DNA from 2 places in the Microbacterium sp. MPR-TSA4 genome. Region 1 is predicted to be linked to the other one. Evidence: predicted binding sites of a transcription regulator. Region 1 holds the regulator's gene; the other holds the start of a gene.
What was found. Region 1 encodes LexA, which represses DNA repair genes until DNA is damaged. Its sites were predicted from a motif close to TCGAACANNTGTTCGA; they were not measured.
Positions count from the first base shown of each region.

Region 2: the regulator LexA is predicted to act here: its motif matches at 5,847-5,862, upstream of imuA' (DnaE2-dependent mutagenesis accessory factor ImuA').

Region 1 is NZ_JBXAFF010000006.1:57,162-67,401, reverse strand. Features, by position in the region: gene infC (translation initiation factor IF-3) at 48-713, opposite strand; gene AC1Q49_RS05250 (DUF1844 domain-containing protein) at 947-1,345, shown strand; gene AC1Q49_RS05245 (SseB family protein) at 1,358-2,155, opposite strand; gene priA (bifunctional 1-(5-phosphoribosyl)-5-((5-phosphoribosylamino)methylideneamino)imidazole-4-carboxamide isomerase/phosphoribosylanthranilate isomerase PriA) at 2,139-2,885, opposite strand; gene hisH (imidazole glycerol phosphate synthase subunit HisH) at 2,947-3,615, opposite strand; gene hisB (imidazoleglycerol-phosphate dehydratase HisB) at 3,612-4,223, opposite strand; gene AC1Q49_RS05225 (histidinol-phosphate transaminase) at 4,278-5,384, opposite strand; gene AC1Q49_RS05220 (LysM peptidoglycan-binding domain-containing protein) at 5,442-5,864, opposite strand; gene lexA (transcriptional repressor LexA) at 6,141-6,806, shown strand; gene AC1Q49_RS05210 (hypothetical protein) at 6,809-7,825, shown strand; gene AC1Q49_RS05205 (glycoside hydrolase family 31 protein) at 7,835-10,099, opposite strand; gene AC1Q49_RS05200 (glycoside hydrolase family 15 protein) at 10,096-10,240, opposite strand, start outside.
Region 2 is NZ_JBXAFF010000005.1:88,425-98,664, forward strand. Features, by position in the region: gene AC1Q49_RS04775 (ABC transporter permease) at 1-663, opposite strand, end outside; gene AC1Q49_RS04780 (ABC transporter ATP-binding protein) at 660-1,460, opposite strand; gene AC1Q49_RS04785 (amidohydrolase family protein) at 1,457-2,737, opposite strand; gene AC1Q49_RS04790 (PDR/VanB family oxidoreductase) at 2,958-3,959, shown strand; gene AC1Q49_RS04795 (amidohydrolase family protein) at 4,374-5,726, opposite strand; gene imuA' (DnaE2-dependent mutagenesis accessory factor ImuA') at 5,885-6,586, shown strand; gene AC1Q49_RS04805 (DNA polymerase Y family protein) at 6,588-8,210, shown strand; gene AC1Q49_RS04810 (error-prone DNA polymerase) at 8,210-10,240, shown strand, end outside.

The DNA.
Region 1 (10,240 bases):
GGCGGGAGCTCGTGGGGCCGACGCGGCGGGGCCGCGGGCCGGGCGACCTACTCCGCGGGAGCGGTCTCGGCGGGGGCGGACTCGGGCTCGGCGCCCGGGGTCGTGCGCGCCTGGCGCGCCGCCTCCTTGTTGGCAGCACGCTGGGCGTTCTGCTCGGTCTTGACCTCGGACTTGTTCTTGTGCGGGGCGATGACCATGACCATGTTGCGACCGTCGATCGTCGGGTTCGACTCGACCGTGCCGTACTCGGCGACGTCCTCGGCGAACTTGCGCAGCAGACGCACACCCTGCTCGGGACGCGACTGCTCGCGACCGCGGAAGAGGATCATGGCCTTGACCTTGTCACCCGACTGCAGGAAGCCCTCGGCGCGCTTGAGCTTGGTCGTGTAGTCGTGAGCCTCGATCTTCAGACGGAAACGGACCTCCTTGAGGACCGTGTTGGCCTGATTGCGACGCGCTTCCTTGGCCTTCTGGGCGGCCTCGTACTTGAACTTGCCGTAGTCCATGATCTTGACCACGGGCGGCTTCGAGTTGGGGGCGACCTCGACGAGGTCGAGATCTGCTTCCTGAGCGAGGCGCAGCGCGACCTCGATGCGGACGACGCCGACCTGCTCACCCGCGGGTCCGACGAGGCGGACCTCGGGAACGCGGATGCGGTCATTGGTGCGGGGATCGCTGATGCGGAACTCCTTAGTCGTACGGGTGGGTGCCACCGGACACAGGGATGTGTCTCGGGCGGAAGATCGTCACGTCCACCCCGCACGACGCGCACGTCGGCTTCGTTCCTGCACCCTCACCCGCAACGGATCCCGTCGTGGCGGCCCCGTCGGACGGGGCGGAGTGCGTGACCCGGTAGCCTGGAGCGGCAAGCGCGGGTGGGATGTGATCCTCTTTCGATCCGGAGCAGAACACTCCGGCGCCCGCACAGTCTAGCAGAGAGCAGCACGTGGACACGATTCCCTCCTCCCCCGACCCCCACGAGGCCGAACGGCTCGCCCGATGGGAGGAGCGCGAGCGCGCCGCCGCGGCGGCGAGCCGCGATATCGCCGACGTCCCGGCCGTCGAGGTGATCACGACGGCGGCCGTGCATCTCATGAGCGCCGCGGCCGTCAAGACGGGACTGGCCGACGACCCGGCCACGCAGCTCGACCTGGATGAGGCCCGCAAGCTCATCAACGCCCTGGCGGGTCTCATCACCGCCGGCGCTCCGGAGATCAGCGACATGCATGCGCGGTCGCTGCGCGACGGGCTGCGCTCCCTGCAGCTCGCCTTCCGTGAGGCATCCGTCATCCCCGATCCGATCGGCAAGGGACCGGGCGAGAAGTGGACGGGCCCGGTCACCTGACCGGCGGCACGGTCAGCCGCGGACGAGCTTGACCGTCAGGGAGTCGACGAGCACGGCGATGCGGTCGTCCGCCGCCCAGCGGGCGGCGAGGCGCTGCAGGATCGCGTCGAGCTGCGTCTGGTCCAGACCGTCAACGAGGTGCAGGCGCACGATCAGCTCCGGTCCGCGCAGGCGCGCCTCCGGGTCGCCGCTGGCCACCGAGAGGTCGAGCACGCCGAGCTCGGCGCCGATCGACGCGTGCAGACCGGCCATGACCTCGGGTGACAGGTGGGCGGGCTCCCACGGCAGCGCCTGCCCGATCGCCCACACGGCGGGTCGGCGCAGCACGAACTCGGTCGCGGATGCCGGGTCGATCACGATCAGGTCGGTGTCGTCGGCCGCGGCCGACAGGGCGGTGCGGATGCCGTCGGCCGGCACCGGCCGCGCCTTCGGGTCCCACGCGGCCATCGTCGCGACGGACGTGAACACCGGCAGCACCGTGCGCCCGTCCGGTCCCGCGACGGTCACGATCGAGAGCTCCTGCGTCTTGTCGACGAGGTGGCCCGACGGTGCGACGCCGACCTCCCCCGCCTCGGCGACCAGGGGGATGAGCAGCCGAGCCGAGCGGTAGGCGTCGACGACGGCGACCGCGTCGCCGCTGCCGTCGCGGAACGCGGTCAGTGCCGCCAGCAGCGCGGGATCGGCCGATCCGTCGTCACCGGCGTGCGGGTTCGCCTCGAACGAGCGCCCCTCCCAGGGCACGCCCGCCGAGTCGGCGGCGCAGGAGTGGCCTCCCGCGCCGTCCCCGGGCCGTTCAGCCTGCGGCGACATCCAGCGCCTCGGCGAGCGTGAACGCGCCCGCGTACAGGGCCTTGCCGACGATGGCTCCCTCGACGCCGAGCGGCACGAGCTCGCGCAGCGCGGCGATGTCGTCGAGGTTGGAGATGCCGCCGGATGCGACCACCGGCTTGACCGTGCGCGCCGTGACCTCGCGCAGCAGCTCCAGGTTCGGTCCCTTGAGCGTGCCGTCCTTGGTGACGTCGGTGACGACGTAGCGGCTGCAGCCGGCGTCCTCGAGGCGCTCGAGCACCTGCCAGAGGTCGCCGCCGTCGCGCGTCCAGCCGCGCGCCGCGAGGGTGGTCCCGCGCACGTCGAGGCCGACCGCGATCGCGTCGCCGTAGCGGCCGATGACGTCGGCCGCCCATTCGGGGTTCTCCAGCGCCGCCGTGCCGAGGTTGATGCGCGCCGCACCGGAGTCCAGCGCCGCCTCGAGCGTGGCGTCGTCGCGGATGCCGCCGGACAGCTCGACCTGCACACCCTTGAGCTGCTTGATGACCTTGCGGAGCACGGCGGCGTTGCTGCCACGGCCGAAGGCGGCGTCGAGGTCGACGAGGTGGATCCACTGCGCACCGTCGCGGGCCCAGGTGAGGGCCGCCTCGACGGGATCGCCGTAGCTGGTCTCGGTGCCGGCCTCGCCCTGCGTGAGGCGCACGGCCTTGCCGTCGGCGACGTCCACGGCGGGAAGCAGGATCAGTTCAGGGGTCGACGCGAAATCGTTCATGGCTCCAGGAAGGGGTTCAGTGACCGCGCACTGCGGACACGGTGACACACAAGCAGAGAGACTACCGGGCCGACGGCAACGCCGAGATCCAGTTGCCGAGCAGACGGATGCCGGCTTCGCCGCTCTTCTCGGGGTGGAACTGGGTCGCCGACAGCGGACCGTTCTCGACCGCCGCGAGGAACGGCGAGCCGTAGTCGCACCAGGTGAGCGCCGGCTCGCGGAACGGCCGCGTGACCTCCAGCGTCCAGTGCTGCGCCGCATAGGAGTGCACGAAGTAGAACCGCTCGTGCTCGATGCCGCGGAACAGCGTCGTCCCCTCCCCCGCGCGCACCGTGTTCCACCCCATGTGCGGCAGCACCGGGGCGTCGAGTTCGGTGACCGCGCCCGGCCACTCGCCGAGCCCCTCGGTCTCCTCGCCGCGCTCCACCCCGTGCTCGAACAGCACCTGCATGCCGACGCAGATCCCCAGCACGGGCAGGCCGCCGGCGAGGCGCCGCTCGATGATCTCGTCGCCGCGGGTCGCGCGCAACGCGTCCATCACGGCACGGAAGGCGCCGACTCCGGGCACCACGAGGCCCGCGGCATCCTGGATCAGCCCGCGATCCGCCGTCAGCCGCGCGTCCGCCCCGGCGGCGACGAGCGCCTTGACGGCGGAATGGACGTTGCCGGATCCGTAGTCCAGCACCGCGACCAGCGGTCGCGTGCCGACCTGCGCGTCGCCGTCCGTCACAGGGCTCCCTTCGTACTGGGGATGCCGTGCACGAGCGGATCCTGCGCCTTCGCCTGGCGGAACGCTCGGGCGAACGCCTTGTACTCCGCCTCGGCGATGTGGTGGGGGTCCCGCCCGCCGAGGACCGTCACGTGCACCGTGAGCCCGGCGTTGAACGCCAGCGCCTCGAAGGTGTGGCGCACGAGCGAGCCGGTGAAGTGGCCGCCGATGAGGTGGTGCTCGAAGCCGACGGGCTCCCCCGTGTGCACGAGGTAGGGCCGTCCGCTGATGTCCACGACGGCCTGCGCGAGCGCCTCGTCGAGCGGCACGAGCGCGTCGCCGTAGCGCGAGATGCCGCTCTTGTCGCCCAGCGCCTGCCGGATCGCCTGGCCGAGCACGATCGCCGTGTCCTCGACGGTGTGGTGGGCGTCGATGTGGGTGTCGCCGGAGGCGCGCACCGTCAGATCGGTGAGCGAGTGCTTCGCGAACGCGGTGAGCAGGTGATCGAAGAACGGGACCGTCGTGTCGATGCGGCTCTGCCCCGACCCGTCGAGATCGAGCTCGAGCTCGATCGTGGACTCGCTCGTCGCGCGCCGGAGGGAGGCGGTGCGGGGGGCAGAAGTACTCATGCGCCGAGTCTACCGAGCGCCCGCGCGACCGCTTCCGCGTGTTACCGGCGCGCGCTAGCGCGCGGTGGCTCCGCCCGGGCCCAGCGAGGCGAGCGCGTCGAGGAACGCGGTCGACTCCTCCTCGGTGCCGGCCGTCACCCGCAGGCTGTGCGGGATGCCGACGTCGCGGATGAGGACGCCCCGGTCGTAGAGGGCCTGCCACGTGGCGGCCGGGTCTTCCACGCCCGCGAAGAGGACGAAGTTCGTCCAGCTCTCGAACGGGCGGTAGCCGAGCGCGTCGAGGGTCGCCGAGATGCGGTCGCGCTGACCGACGATGTCGTCGACCATCGCGAGCATCGCGGGCGCGTGCCGCAGCGCCGCGGTCGCGGCGGCCTGGGTGAGCGCGCTGAGGTGGTACGGGAGGCGCACCAGGCGCAGGGCGTCGATCACGGCGGGGTCGGCGGCGAGATAGCCGACACGGGCACCCGCGAACGCGAAGGCCTTGCTCATGGTGCGCGACACCACCAGACGCGGACGATCGGGCAGGAGCGTGAGCGCCGAGCGCGAATCGCGCGGCGCGAACTCCTGGTACGCCTCGTCGACGATCACGATGCCGGGCGCCGCGTCGTACACCGCCTCGATGACGTCGAGGCCGAGCGGGGTGCCGGTCGGGTTGTTCGGCGCGCAGAGGAAGACGATGTCCGGCTGGGCGCGCTCGATCTGGGCAGCGGCGTCCTCCGGGGCGAGGGTGTAGTCGACGCCCCGGGTGCCGTGCGCGTAGGTCGCCCCCGTCGCCCGCGTCAGCAGCGGGTACATCGAGTAGGTGGGAGCGAAGCCGAAGGCGGTGCGTCCCGGACCTCCGAAGGCCTGCAGCAGGTGCTGGAGGACCTCGTTCGACCCGTTGGCGGCCCAGATCTGAGCCGCCGACAGGCCGTGACCCAGATACTCCGCGAATCCCTCGCGCAGAGCCGTGAACTCCCGGTCGGGGTACCGGTTCACCTCGCGCAGCGCGCGCGCGACGCTGTCGAGGATGTCGTCGGCGACGTCCTCCGGCACCGGGTGGGTGTTCTCGTTGACGTTCAGCGCCACCGGCAGCGGCGCCTGAGGCGCCCCGTAGGGTGTCAGCCCGCGCAGATCGTCGCGGAGGGGAAGGTCATCGAGTCGGACGCTCACCCTGAACATCGTAGACGGCGCACTGCACGGCGCGGCGCCCCGAGAGGGCTCCCGGCGCCGGGAGCATCAGCGCCCGGCGCTGTACTCCGCCGGGATCGCGACGCTCTGGCCGATATCGAGGCTTCCCGACGGCAGCGCGTTCAGCCGCATGATCGCGTCGACCACGTCGCGCGGATCGGCATCGGGCGCGACGGCGTGCGCGATCGACCAGAGCGTGTCACCGGGCTGCACCGTGACGTGGGCGAAGGAGACCCCGGAGCCGTTCTCGTTCGAGGCGAGCGCGCCGCCACCGGACAGGATCGCGATGCTGAGGGCGATCACCGCGGGCACGGAGGCGAGCAGCGCAAGGACCCGCCGACCCCGTGCCGTGAGACGCAGTCGCGTCGGGGCGTTCGTCGTGCGGGCGTTCGTCGCGCGGACAGTCGTCATCGGGGTCGCCGCGACGAGACGGCCGCGGGGCGAGGCGCCGAGGATGTCGATCGTGGTCATGGGTTCCTCCTCAGGACGGGTGTCTCCGGGTGTCGAGAGATTCGCATCCGATCCTCGGCCGGGAGGGCCGGATGCGAATCTCTCTTCCGAATGTATCTTCGATGGTGTTCGGGTGTCAAGCACACGGTTCTCGCAGATGAATCGAAGGCGACACGCGGGCGCGTGCCGGTCGAGGCTGCGAAGACCGGATACGGTTTCGACAAGACGACCCCATCACCTACCTCCGACATTCGAAGGCGACGCCTTCGGGGGGACGCGATCGAAGGAGCGCGCGACATGGCCGAGAAGCCTCAGACACGCAGGCGGAAGAGCCTCAGCGACAAGCAGCTGAAGATCCTCGAGGTGATCCAGACCTCCATCGCCCGCCACGGCTACCCGCCGAGCATGCGCGAGATCGGCGATGCCGTAGGACTGAAGTCGCTGTCGAGCGTGACCCATCAGCTCAACCAGCTGGAGCTCAGCGGCTACCTGCGCCGCGACGCGGGCAAGACCCGCGCGATGGAGGTGCTCATCGACCTGCCCGGCGCGGCCGCGGAGAACCCCGCCGACCTCGCGCCCGCCCTCGGCGATGCCGCCCTCGTGCCGCTCGTGGGCCGCATCGCCGCCGGCGTGCCGATCACCGCCGACCAGCAGGTCGAGGAGATCTTCCCGCTGCCGCGACAGCTCGTGGGCAAGGGCGACCTGTTCATGCTCAAGGTCAGCGGCGAGTCGATGATCGACGCCGCCATCTGCGACGGCGACTGGGTCGTGGTGCGCTCGCAGCCGACGGCGGACAACGGCGAGATCGTGGCGGCGATGCTCGACGGCGAGGCCACCGTCAAGACCTTCCGCCAGCGCGACGGCCACACGTGGCTGCTCCCCCGCAACTCCGCGTTCGAACCGATCCTCGGCGACGACGCCGTGGTGCTCGGCCGCGTCGTCGCGGTTCTGCGCGCCGTCTGAGGATGGCCACCGCGCGCGGGGTGGCGTCGACGGCGGTGATCGTCGTCGCGGCGGTCCTGCTGCCCCTGTCGATCGTCAGCGGATGGGCGCGGACGCAGCTCGTCGACGAGGACGCGTTCACGGCCACCCTCGCGCCGTTGTCGCAGGCCGTCGAGGTCCAGGACGCCGTGATCGCGGCATCGACGACGGCGATCGATGAGCGGCTCGACACGGCGGCGCTGACCGGCACGGTCATCGACGGCCTGATCGACCTCGGCATGGGCGACCGCGCGGCGCAGGCGCTGCGGCGCCTGGAAGGCCCGGCGGCGACGGCGCTGCAGCAGCTCGTGCACGTCGCCGTGGCCGACGCCGTGCGCTCGGACGCGTTCAGCACCGTCTGGGAGCAGGTCGTCCGCCGCTCCCATCGGGCGCTGACCGTCGCGGCGACCTCCGACGGCGGCGGCGTCGTCGTGCAGACGGCCGACGGCCTCGGCATCCAGATCGGCGCGATCGTCGCGGCCGTCGAAGAGCGCCTCGTCGCGCAGGGCGCTCCGCTGGCTCCGTTCATCCCCGAAGTCGACCACGTCGTGATCATCGGTTCGGGTGACACCCTTTCGGCGATCCGGACGGGCTACGCCGTCGGCGTCGCTCTCGGCGGGTGGATGCCGGTGGTCACGGCCGTGCTGTTCATCGGCGGGGTCGTGCTCGCGCGACGCCGCGCCGCCGCTCTCGCCCGGGCGGGCATCGCCGCGGGGATCGGGTCGGCGATCCTGCTGATCGCCGCGGAGGTCGGCCGCCCGTGGGTGGCGTCCTCCGCGACGCAGGCGGACTTCTCCTCCGCCGCGGCGCTCGCGATCTACGACCGGCTCCTCGCCGGCGCCGTGGGCACGGCCGTGGTGGTGCTCATCGTGGCTCTCGTCCTCGTCGGAGCGGGCTGGCTCGCCGGCGCGTCGCCGCGCGCCGTGGCGCTGCGCCGACGCGTGGCCCACCGGTGGGCTCACCGCACGGACGAGGCGGCCGCCGACGAGCCCACCGTGTGAGAGACGGTCTCAGTCCTCGTCGCGGTGCGGCTCCCGCTCCGGTGCGAGGACCGGCGCCAAGGCGACCCACGCCTCGGCGCGGACGAACACCGGGACGGCGTCCCGCGCCGACACGTCGACGGTGACCACGCGTCCGCCGGTCAGCGCCGCGCCGGTGCGCGCCTCGACCCACGATCCGGACGGCAGGTACACCGGCCACTCCCGCGCCCCGGGCTCGAGCACGGGGGCGACGAGCAGGTCGCTGCCCAGCATCCACTGCAGCGGATGCCGCCACACGGCCGCATCGGTCGGGTGGTCGAAGTACAGGGGGCGCATCATCGGCACCGACGAGGAGACGGCGCGCGCCGCCGCCTCGGCGAGGTACGGCACGAGGCGCTCGCGCAGCCGGACGAGCGCGCGCACCTCGGGGATCACCGCCTCGTCGCCCGTCCGCTCGGCGATGTTCCACGGCGTGCGGTCGTTGGAAGGCAGCCGGTGGTGGTTGAACTCGGAGTGGTACTGCATGATCGGCACGAACACGCTCGCCGCCATCGCCCGCACGTACAGTTCCGCGTCGGGGATGGGACCGGAAAAGCCCGCGATGTCCCAGCCCCAGTAGACGATCCCGCAGGATGCCGCGGAGAGCCCCGCGAACATCGACCAGCGGAACGCCTCCCACGTGGAGTTCTCGTCTCCCGCCCAGTACGCCCCGTGCGCGGGTGAGCCGGTGAAGCCGGCGCGACTGAAGGTGATGGGAGCCTTGCCCGCCGACTCCAGCAGCCGACCGTACGCGGCGGCGTACGCCACGGGGAAGCGGTTGTTGGCGACGTCGCCGGACGAGCCGTCGAGGTAGACGAGATCCTCGCCCCACGCGTGCTCGCCGCCGTCGGTCTTGAAGCCGTCGATGCCGACCTCCTCCACGAGGTAGCGGCGCTTCTCGGTCCACCACGCGGCGGCACGCTCGTCGGTGAGGTCGGGCATGAGCGAGAGCGGGAACCACCACCCGCGGTTGCGGTACGGCCGCAGCGTCCCGTCCGGAGCGCTCTCCCGGATGACGACGCCCTCGGCGAGCGCGGCGCGCGCGTCCGCGGCCGCCTGGCCGGTGGGATGCGGGCGGAGCTTGAGCAGCGGGATCTGCCACAGGTGCACACGCACGTCGTGCGCATGCAGCGCGTCGACCATGCCCTTCGGGTCGGGCCAGGCGCCGTCGGCGGGGAAGGTGAAGTCGGCCAAGCGCATCGGGCCGCCGTCCTCGCGCACCGCGTACTGCGCGTCGCGGAAGATCGTGAAGCTCTTCTCGTCGCTCCATGCCTCGATCACCACGTTGCGCACGGGGATGTCGTGCTCACGGTGGAGCGCCATCTGGCGCTCCACCTCGGCCTGCGTGTTCCACTCGTTGCCACTGGCCCACAGTCCGAACACCCAGTCCGGAAGGACGCGGGGGCGTCCGGTCTCCGCGAGGAAGGCGTCGAGCACGGTCGTGGGATCGCCCGTGTACAGGGCGAGCGAGAGCGCGGCCGGCGCGCCGGAGGCGGCATCCACGTCGGCCTCGATCACCAGGCGATCGGAGACCTGCTCTCCGATGTCGAACCACACGCGACGCGACGTCCGCACGTGCAGCCCCCAGCCGGCGCCGCCCACGACGTGCGCGAACGGCATGGGCAGGTAGGTGCGCCGGTGCGCCCCCTGGCTCTTGTACTGCTCGAACACGACGGCGTCCAACTGCGCCCCGCGGTGATCGAGCGCGTCGTAGCGTTCACCGAATCCGGTGACGTGCTCCCCCGGCGCGAGCGGGAGGGCGAAGCGCAGGCGGTGGATCCGCTCGCCGTCGTCGAGCACCTGGAGCGTGCCCGGCACGACGTCCACGGCGGTCCCCTCGACCGCGAGCGCCGCGGCATCCGCGTCGCGCCACGCCGCGACCCGAGTCTCGAACCAGCGGGTGGAGCCGCCGCGGTCGGTGCCGGCGGCGGCGAACCGGTAGCGCAACACGCTGCCGGCCGGCGGAGCCTGAAGCTCCACCTGCCATCCGCCCGCGGCCCGCGCGGTGCGCGCCTGGGCCGAGGCGAGGTGCCCGCCGTCGACGGCCTGTCCGCGCGACGACCGGGCGACGCGCGCGAGCGGGAGGATCACCGCGTCGGCGCCGTCCACCCGCAGCTCGACCGTGACCGCGTCGATGTCTCCCGACGTGCGCACGCCGAGGCGCAGCGGCTCACCCGCCACCGGCTGCACCGGACTGCGCTGCTCGGTGTCGTCGGAGTAGGGATGCCCGGACCCGGAGGGACGATGACGGATCATGCCGCGAGCTCCCCCCGGTCGACACCCAGCTCGACGGCCAGGCGCAGCACCATCGCATGACTCCACAGCAGCGGGGTCGCGACCGGCCCCCATCGCTCGAGCCACTCCTGGCGGTACCCGGGCGCGAGCAGATGCCCGTCG
Region 2 (10,240 bases), on a different contig from region 1:
CCGCTGCCACTTGCTGGCCTTCTGCAGGGTGAACAGGTCGTGCGCCGCGGGCGTCGCCGACTGCAGGCCGAAGAGGGTGTTCGAGATCATCGGGAACACCGCGATGATGACGCAGACGACGATGCGCGCCGGCAGGCCGTAGCCCATCCAGATGCCGATGAGAGGGGTGAGCGCGAGGATCGGGATCGTCTGGAGGATCACCGCGTACGGGTACAGGATCTTCTCGGCGAGGGTCCACTGGGACATCACGATGGCCCAGCCCATGCCGATCACGACCGCGATCGCGAGACCGACCAGCGCGACGGAGATCGTCTGACCGAGCGCGGCGATCATGGGTGCGATCACCTTGTCGTTGCCGACCGTCTCGGCCAGCACCTGGTGCGGCGGTGGCAGCAGGAACCGGCGGCTCTCGCTCAGCAGCAGGTACGACACCGCGTACCAGATGGCGATGATCCCGAGCAGTGCGGCGACGATCGGGAACGCGCGCGACCAGGCGCCGCGCACGACGCCCGCCGCGCCGCGAGGCCGCCGGCGCGCCGCCATCACGGCGGTCGTCGTCTCGGCGGATGCCGCGGCATCCGCGGCCGCTTTCGACGGGCTCACCGGGCCGGCCGACGTGTCGGCGTGCGCCGTCGGCGCCTTCAGGGCGAGGTTCTGGCTCACGAGTGTGCCTCCAGTGCGTGCGAGAGGTGGCCGACGATGCGCCCGAACTCGGGTTCGTAACGCAGTTCGGGCGAGCGGGGGTAGGACCAGGGCAGTTCGATGTCGTCGACGATGCGGCCGGGCCGTCCGCTCATCACGAGCACGCGGCTCGACAGGTAGACGGCCTCGGAGATGGAGTGGGTGATGAACATCGCCGCGAACCCCTTGAGCTGGAACAGCCGCTGCAGCTCGGTCTGCATCTTCAGGCGCGTGATCTCGTCGAGGGCGCCGAACGGCTCGTCGAACAGGGCCAGCTGGGGCTCGGCGACGAGGGCGCGGGCGATCGAGACCCGCATGCGCATGCCGCCCGACAGCGCCCGCGGATGCTGGTCCTCGAAGCCCGACAGGCCGACGAGGTCGAGCACCTCCGCGGCGCGACGCCGACGCTCGGCCTTGGCGACGCCGGCGAGCTCCCCGACGAGCTCGACGTTGCGCTGCGCGCTGCGCCACTCCAGCAGGGTCGCCTCCTGGAAGACGAAGCTCGTGGTGTCGGCGCGGACGTCGATCTCGCCCTCCGTGGCGGCGTCGAGCCCGGCCGCGAGGCGCAGAAGCGTCGACTTGCCGCAGCCGGAGGGGCCGACCACCGACACGAACTCGCCCGGGCGCACATCGATCGACACGTCCTCCAGGGCCCGGGTGCCCGTGTCGAAGACCTTGGCGACGTCGCGGAAGGCGAGCGTGGGTGTGGAGGTCGGCCGGGCGGTGTCGGCGGCGCCGGCGTGAGAACGCGGATCGGCGGGTGCGGTGACGGTGGTCATAGGAGGGCTCCCTCGGAGGTCGGGGCGGACGGCGGGGCCGGCAACGGGCGGAGGTCGAGCACGCTGCCGACGACGCGGCGGCGCACCGCGATGACGCGGCCGTCGCGGATGACGATGCGATCCGGTGCGCGCTCCGCGAGCGCCTCGGCGGTGTGCGCGGCGCGCACGAGCACGATGTCGGCGACGTCGCCGACCCGTCCGCGGGCGGGCGGCAGTCCGAAGGCGGCGCGTCCTCCGTTGGAGCTGACGTGCCAGGCCTCGGCGGGCGTGAGGTGACCGGCGACGACGAGCTCGGAGGCGACGTCGACCATGTCGGCGTTGCCGAGCGGGTTGAACGGGTCCTGCACGTTGTCGCCGCCGGCTGCCAGCGTGATGCCGGCCTCCAGGATCTCGCGCAGCGGGGGGATGCCGCGCGGCGTGCCGACCGGATGCTGCCACCCCTGGAGGTAGAGGTTGGTCAGCGGGTTGGTGATGATGGAGACACCGGCCTCCGCGACGGCCGCGAGGGTGCGGGCGCGGGTCGCGGCATCCTGCGTGGACAGGCTGACGCAGTGGCCGGCGGAGCGGATGAGCCCGGCGGGCCAGTGGCGCGTGCGGGCGGCGAGCTCGGCCAGGCCGGTCGAGGCGGGATCGAGCGTCTCGTCGGTGTGCAGGTCGAGGCCCAGGCCGAACTCCTCGGCGAACGCGGCGGCGCGCTCGAGGTCCGCCGCGGGGTCGTCGGCGAGGTGGGGGAAGCCGCCGACCAGGTCGACCCCGAGGGCGACGGCGGCGCGTCCCAGATCGTCCGGGCCGTCGGAGGGCCCGGGGCTCGCGACGACCTGCAGGTCGACGAGCCCGGCGAACTCGGCGCGCAGCTCCACGAGCGCACGGACGCCGCGCAGCGGGTCGTCGCCGAGGTGGTAGTTCGTGTGGGAGCGCACGGCGGTGACGCCGGCGTGCAGCGCGGCGACCAGGTGGCGGCGCGCGCCGGCCGTGATCGCCTCGTACGTGTGGCTCTCGCCGTGGTCGACCCAGCACGCGATGGCGTCCTCGAGTGAGCCCTCGGGCTGGCCGAACGCGCTCCACGTGTAGCCCTTGTCGAGGTGGGCGTGCAGGTCGGCGAGCGGTGGCAGGGCGACCCAGCCGGTGGCGTCGATCGTCTCGCCGTCGGCATCCGCAGCCCCCGCGTCGACGACGCGACCGCCGGCGAAGGCGAGGGTGTCACCGACCTCTCCGGCCGGCGAGAGTCCGGTGACGGCGCCGATGCGCTGGCCCGGCTCGAGGAGTTCGGCATCCATAGGGGCTTCTCCTCACGTGGCGGTGACGGCGGGCGGTGGCGGTGATGGCGGGCAGTGCGGTGTTGTTGGTATGACCAACATCGGGTGAGAATCAGTAAACGCCCGACGTGTTTCCTGGCAGGCCTGTCGGGATTGCAGCCGTGTTAAATCCGCGCGAAGAGTGCGGCCGGTCGCCGCCCGCGGGCGGGACGGCCCCGCGCGAATGGGAAGAGTGGGATCCATGAGCTACTTCAGTGACGTCGAGCGCGACCTCGTGGTCGCCGCCCGCACCGTGCTCGCCGACGGCGTCGTGGCACTCGACCTCGTGGCCCACAACGGCCGCGACCTTCCCGTCTGGGCGCCCGGGTCGCACGTGGACCTCATCCTCGCCGACGGCCGTCAGCCCGGGATGGAGCGCATCGAGCGCCAGTACTCGCTCTGCGGCGACGCCGCGGACCGGTCGACGTGGCGGGTCGCGGTGCTCCGGGAGGACGACGGGCGCGGAGGGTCGGTGCGCGTGCACGACGACGTGCAGGTGGGCCAACGGCTGCGGGTGCGCGGACCGCGCAACCACTTCTCGTACGACATGGTGCCCGAAGCCGTGCACCGCTTCGTCGCCGGCGGCATCGGCATCACCCCGATCCTCGCGATGGTGCGCGCCGCGGCCGCCGCGGGGGCCTCGTGGACGCTCGACTATGCCGGGCGGTCGCTGTCGACCATGGCCTTCGTCGACGACGTGCGCGCGCTCGACGACGGCACGGGCCGCGTGCGGCTGCATCCCTCCGACGAGGGCTCCCGCCTCGACGTCGCCGCACTCGTGGCTGCCGCCGCCGACGGCGGTCCCGTCTACGCCTGCGGTCCGGCGCGACTGATCGCGGCCCTCGAGGAGGGCTTCGGGGCGGCGGGGCGCGCCGAGGCGCTCCACGTCGAGCGGTTCGAGGCGATCGCGTACGGCGAGCCGGTCTGGTCGGAGCCGTTCGAGGTCGAGCTCGCGATGACCGGCGACGTCGTCACGGTGCTGCCGGGCCAGTCGGTCCTGGAGGCGATCGAGGAGCAGAGCCCGACCGCGATGGTGCTCTCCAGCTGCCGCCGCGGCACGTGCGGCACCTGCGAGGTGCCGGTGCTGGAGGGAGAGGTGGAGCACCGCGACTCGGTGCTGACCCCGCTCGAGCGGGAGCAGGGCGCCGTCATGATGGCCTGCGTCTCGCGTGCGGCCTGTCCCCGGATCGTGCTCGACATCTGAGCGGGTGCCGCGGCGGCTTGGGCTGGGGTTGGGGCTTGGGTTGCGGTTGGGCTGGGGCTTGGGTTGCGGTTGGGTGGTGGTGACGATCGTCGGACTTTTCCGGCGTGAGCCCCGAACCGAGGGATGGTGTGGTGTCATCCACAGGTTTCTCCGGCGTACGTCACGTCGCGCTCGCCGCGTTTCTGTGCGGGCCGGACGGCCGCGCCGACGGTGGGGCCATCGGGGGAGCTCGGGCCAAGCGGTGGGCCGATCCTGTGACGAACGTCGGAGGTTGTGCCCTGCCCGCGGCGGAAGGGGGCCGTGGTGGGTCGATCCTCGCGGAAACTCCGACGGTGGTCACGGCTCCGGGGCTCCGGGCGCCGGGGCGCCGACGCCGGCCGGCGCCAGGGCTCCGGGGTGGCGGCGGCGCAGGCGTCAGCGGCCGACGCGGGCGCGGAGCGCGGCGGTGAGCGTGGTCTCGTCGCCGCTGACCAGCCGGTAGTCGCGGACGACCACGCGCCCGCCGACCACGACGTGCCGCGGCCGGCGCCCCGGGTGCGCCCACAGCAGTCCGGCGACCGGATCGGCCACGCCCGCGTCCGCGACGCCGGAGACGTCCCAGACGCACGCATCGCCCGCGGCCCCCGGGGTCAGGATGCCGAGCTCCGCCCGACCGAGACCCGCGGCGCCGCCCGACGTGGCCATCGTCAGGACGTCTCGCGCCGGGAGCGTCGGCCCGACGAGGCCCGACACCTGCATCGCGAGGCGGGCGTCGGCGAGGAGGTGCCCGGCGTCGTTCGACCCGCCGCCCGAGGTGCCCAGACCCACGGCGATGCCGTGCGCCCGCAGGCGGGCCACGGGGGCGATGCCCCACCCCATCGGCACGTCGCAGCCCGGTGCGTGCGTGGCGGTGACGCCGGCGGCCGCGAGACGTGAGATCTCGGCATCCGTCACGTCGCACAGGTGCGCGATCGTCACGTCCGGCTCGAGCCAGCCCCACTCCTCGAGCAGGTCGAGGGGCCGCCGGCCGTACCGGGCGAGCGCGATCTCGGTGTCGACCTGCTCGTTCGCCTGGGTGCGCCGGCGCAGACCGTGGCGCCGCGCCACGTCGCCGAGCGCGCGGAAGGTCTCCTCGGAGTCGGAGTGCACGCCCGCCGGGCCCACTGCGAGCTGCAGCATGCCGTCGGCGCTCGTGCCGCCCGGGACGTCGGCGGCGGAGGGGAGGAGGTCGCGGACGATCGCCTCCGCGCTCGCCGCCGCGGCGGCGGGGGTGTCGCGGGCCGATCCGCGGACGAACACGAGGCGCGCGCCGAGCTCTGCGGCCGCCCCGGCGATGGCGTGCGCGATCGCGACGGTGTCGTCGACCGGAGCGGAGGAGGCCGCGGGGTCGGGCCAGTTGAGCTGGTGGTCGGCGACGGTGGTCACTCCGCACAGGAGCGACTCGGCCAGCCCCACACCGGCCGTCGCGCGGACGAGGGAGGCGTCGATGCCCGCGGCGGCATACGCGGCGGCCATCGCGGGCAGCCACTCCCGCATGGGCACTCCCCGGGTGCCCGGCAGGGTGCGGAAGCCCGACTGGAGCAGGTGGTGGTGCGCGTTGACGAGACCGGGGGTGACGAGGCCGCCCTCGGCGTCGAGGGTGTCGTGCGCGGATGCGGCGGGCTCCGCGGTCGGGACGCCGACGCGGCCGTCCGCGCCGATCACGAGGTCGCCGGTGCGGTCGAGGTCGGGCTCGTCGAAGCGCTCCACGATGAGGGAGGCGCCCGTGATGGTCAGCGTACGGGTCATGGCGTCCGTCCTATCAGTCGCATGTTTCGCGCAGATGAGCCGTCCGGCGCGGCCGGTCGAGGGATGTGGCGCGCAATGTCCGAACCCGTTCTTATCTTCGACGCAGAGGCATTGAAGTACTAGAACACATGTTCTAATCTGTCGAAGTGAGGCCGATCGTGGGGAACGTCGCTGCCGCGGACGTCGCGGGCACCGTGAGCACCCTGCGCGCGCAGATGGAGCGCATGCAGGGGCGTCGCCTCGACACGCCCGTGCTCCCGGTGCCGCCGGCGCTGGCGTCGCTGCTGCCCGGCGGAGGCCTGCGCACGGGGGGAGCCTACGCGCTCGGGCGGTCGATGTCGCTGCTGTTCGCTCTGCTGGCCGAACCCTCGCAGACCGGCTCGTGGTGCGCCGTCGTGGGCATGCCGCACGTCGGTGTGGAAGCGGCGCGCGCCGCCGGCGTGGACCTGTCGCGGCTCGTCCTGGTGCCCGATCCGGGCGAGCGCTGGCTCGCGGTGACCTCGACGCTCGCCGATGTGCTGTCGGTCGTGGCGGTGCGGCCGCCGGCCCGGGCGAAGGATGCCGATGTCGCCCGGCTCGCCGCGCGCATGCGTGAACGCGATGCCGTGCTGCTCGTGCAGGGCCCCTGGCCGCAGACCGAGGCGATGATCGACGTCTCCGATCCGTCGTGGTCGGGCCTCGGCGAGGGCCACGGCATCCTGTCGGGACGAGAGCTCACCGTCACGGTGACCAGCCGGCGCGCGCCCGTGCCGCGATCGAACCGGCTCCTGCTTCCCGACGAGCAGGGCCGCCTCGGCGGGGGGGAAGGCGCCGGCCGCTCGCGCGTGCCCGCGCCCGTGCCGATGAGACGGGCGGTGTGAGATGGATGCCGATGTCCGGGGCGGCCCGGCGCCTCCGCGCAGTCTGGTCGTCTGGGTGCCCGACTGGCCGATCGTCGCGCTCACCCGCGACGGCGACGACCCGCTGGACGCCGACGGGCCCATCGCCGTGTTCGAGAAGGGGATGGTCGTCGCCTGCTCGGCGGCGGCGCGCGCCGAGGGCGTCCGGCGACGGATGCGTCGCCGCGATGCGCAGGCCCGCTGTCCGCAGCTGACGGTGGTGGATGCCGACGCCGTGCGCGATCATCGGGCGTTCGGGCCCGTGATCGCGGCGATCGAGGAGGCCGCACCGAACGTGCAGGTGATGCAGCCCGGACTGTGCGCCCTGCACGCGCGCGGGCCGGCGCGCTATTTCGGCGGTGAGGCCGCGGCGGCGACGGTGCTCGCGGGCGCCGTGGCGAGCCTCGGCGTCGATGACGTGCGGGTGGGCATCGCCGACGGCACCTTCACCGCCCAGCAGGCGGCCCGCGGCGGCACGCGCCGGGAGGAACCGGTGCGGATCGTGCCGGCCGGTTCGGCCGCGGCCTTCCTCTCGCCGCTGCCGGTGGGGGTGCTCGACGAGGAGCTGGCCTCGCTGTTCGGCCGGCTCGGGGTGCAGACGCTGGGCGAGGTCGCGGCCCTCGGCGCCGACCGGCTCGTCGAGCGGTTCGGCGCGCGCGGTCAGCGGCTGCACGCGCTGGCCGCCGGCCGCGACCCGCGCCCGGTGACGGCGCGCACGCCGCCGCCCGAGCTGCACCGCGAGGTCGCGTTCGAGCCCCCGGTCGAGACCGCGGACCAGGTCGCGTTCGCCCTGCGGATGCCGGCCGCGGAGTTCGTCTCCCGGCTCGGGGAGCAGGGGCTCGTCTGCACCGAGCTGCGTGTCGTGCTCACCGGCGACCGCGGGGAGCGCAGCGAACGCGTGTGGCTGCATCCCGGGGCTTTCGACGCCGCCGCGGTGGTCGACCGGGTGCGCTGGCAGCTCGCCGAGCAGGGCGCGGCGACGGGCGCCGGGGGCACGAGCGGCGCCGGGGGCGCCGGGCGCGGCGGGACGGGACGGGCGCTTCGCAGCGCGGTCGTGCGGGTGCGCATCGAGCCCGAGGCGGTGGATGCCGCCGCCCACCACACCGCGCGGCTGTTCGGGTCGGGTCCCGAGGAGCGCGTGCATCGCGCGCTCTCGCGCGTGCAGGCGATGCTCGGACACCAGGGCGTGCTCACTCCCGCGGTCGGCGGCGGTCGGTGGCTCGCGGAACGACAGCGGCTCGTGCCCTGGGGCGACGTCGCCGCCGATCTGCGCACGGGCGAGCGTCCCTGGCCGGGGAGCCTTCCCGATCCGCTGCCGACGACGGTGTTCGCCGAGGGGATGCCGGTCGCGGTGCTGGATGCCGACGGCGACATGATCGCCGTGGATGCCCGCGGGGAGCCGACCGCCGTCCCCGCGGCGATCGAGCTCGGCGGGCGGCGCCGCGGCATCCGCACCTGGGCGGGACCGTGGCCGGTGATCGAACGCGCGTGGGATCCCGAGCGGGCGCGGCGGGCGCACCGCTTCCAGGTGGTCGACGTCGCGGAGGGCGCCTGGCTGCTGGTGTGCGAGGAAGGCGTCTGGCAGATCGAGGGGAGGTACGACTGATGGGGTTCAACAATCCGTCGGTCCGCTGGTCGGAGATGGCGCGCCTGCTCGGTGCGCCGGTGATCGGCGGCGACCCCGCACCGGACGGCGGCGACGGCCCCGCCTTCTCCCGCAAGCGCGGTGCCTACGAGCGGCCGCCGATCGAGCGGCCCACGGATGCCGTGCCGTACGCCGAGCTGCACGCGCACTCGTCGTTCTCGTTCCTCGACGGGGCGTCCTCGCCCGCCGAGCTCGCCGAGGAGGCGGAGCGGCTGGGCCTGCACGCCCTCGCGATCACCGACCACGACGGCTTCTACGGGATCGTGCGTTTCGCGGAGGCCGCCGAGCAGCTTCAGGTGAAGACCGTGTTCGGGGCGGAGCTCTCGCTCGGGGCAAGCGGCGGCGCGGGGGAAGGGGCGGGGCGTGCGACGGGCCTGCTCGCCGGTCCGAGTGCCGCGCGGGCCGGGGCGCCCGACCCCGCCGGATCGCACCTGCTCGTGCTCGCCCGCGGCGAGGAGGGCTACCACCGGCTGGCGGCGGCTCTCACCCACGCACAGCTCGCCGGCGGGGAGAAAGGGCGGCCCTGGTACGACCTCGACGACCTCGCCGCGCGCGCCGACGGGCACTGGGCGATCCTCACCGGATGCCGCAAGGGCGCGGTGCGTCAGGCGCTCGCCGCCGGGGGAGCCGATGCCGCGGCCGCCGCGCTCGACCGGCTCGTCGCGCTGTTCGGCGCCGACGCGGTGAACGTCGAGCTGATCGACCACGGCGCCCCCACCGACACCCGCGACAACGACGTGCTCGCCGCGCTCGCCGCCGCGCGCTCGCTCCCGGTGCTGGCGAGCAACAACGTGCATTACGCGGTGCCCGACCGCGTGCACCTGGCGGCCGCCGTCGCAGCGGTGCGCGCCAATCGCGGCCTCGACGAGCTCGACGGCTGGCTGCCGTCGCACGCGAGCGCGCATCTGCGTTCGGGCGCCGAGATGACGCGGCGGTTCCGCCGCTACCCGGGCGCGGTCGCCCGCACGGTCACGCTCGCCGACGAGCTCGCCTTCCCCCTGCGCCGCGCCAAGCCGGCCCTGCCGAAGATGGCCGTCCCCGACGGGCACACGCCGATGTCGTGGCTGCGCACCCTCGTGTGGGAGGCCGTGCCGCGCAAGTATCCCGACCTCACCGAGAAGAACCGTGCGCGCATCGAACGCGAGCTCGACGTCATCGCGCAGAAGGACTTCCCGGGCTACTTCCTCATCGTCCACGGCATCGTCGCCGAGGCCCGTCGCCGCGGCATCCTGTGTCAGGGACGGGGCTCGGCCGCCAACAGCGCCGTCTGCTACCTGCTGGACATCACGGCGATCGACTCGATCTACTACGACCTGCCGTTCGAGCGGTTCCTGTCCGCGATGCGCGAGGAGGAGCCCGACATCGACGTCGACTTCGACGCCGACCGGCGCGAGGAGATCATCCAGTGGGTGTTCGGCGAGTACGGGCGCGAGCGGGCGGCGCAGGTCGCGAACGTCATCCAGTACCGCCCGAAGAACGCGGTGCGCGACATGGCGAAGGCGCTCGGACACTCACCCGGTCAGCAGGACGCCTGGTCGAAGCAGGTCGAGCGGTGGGACGGCGCCGTCACGGGCTCGCACGACATCCCCGATCGCGTGCTCGAGTACGCCGCCGAGCTGTTGAAGGCGCCGCGACATCTCGGCATCCACTCGGGGGGCATGGTGCTCACCGAGCGTCCCGTGGGCGAGGTGGTGCCGATCGAGCACGCGCGGATGGAGAACCGCACCGTCATCCAGTGGGACAAGGACGACGCCGCGTGGATGGGGCTCGTGAAGTTCGACCTGCTGGGGCTCGGCATGCTCGCCGCGCTGCAGCACTGCTTCGATCTCATCGCCGACGCGACGGGGGAGCGGTGGACGCTCGACACCCTCCCCAAGGAGGAGGCCGCGGTCTACGACATGCTGTGCCGCGCCGACTCGATCGGGGTGTTCCAGGTGGAGTCCCGCGCGCAGATGGGGCTGCTGCCGCGGCTGCAGCCGCGGCGGTTCTAC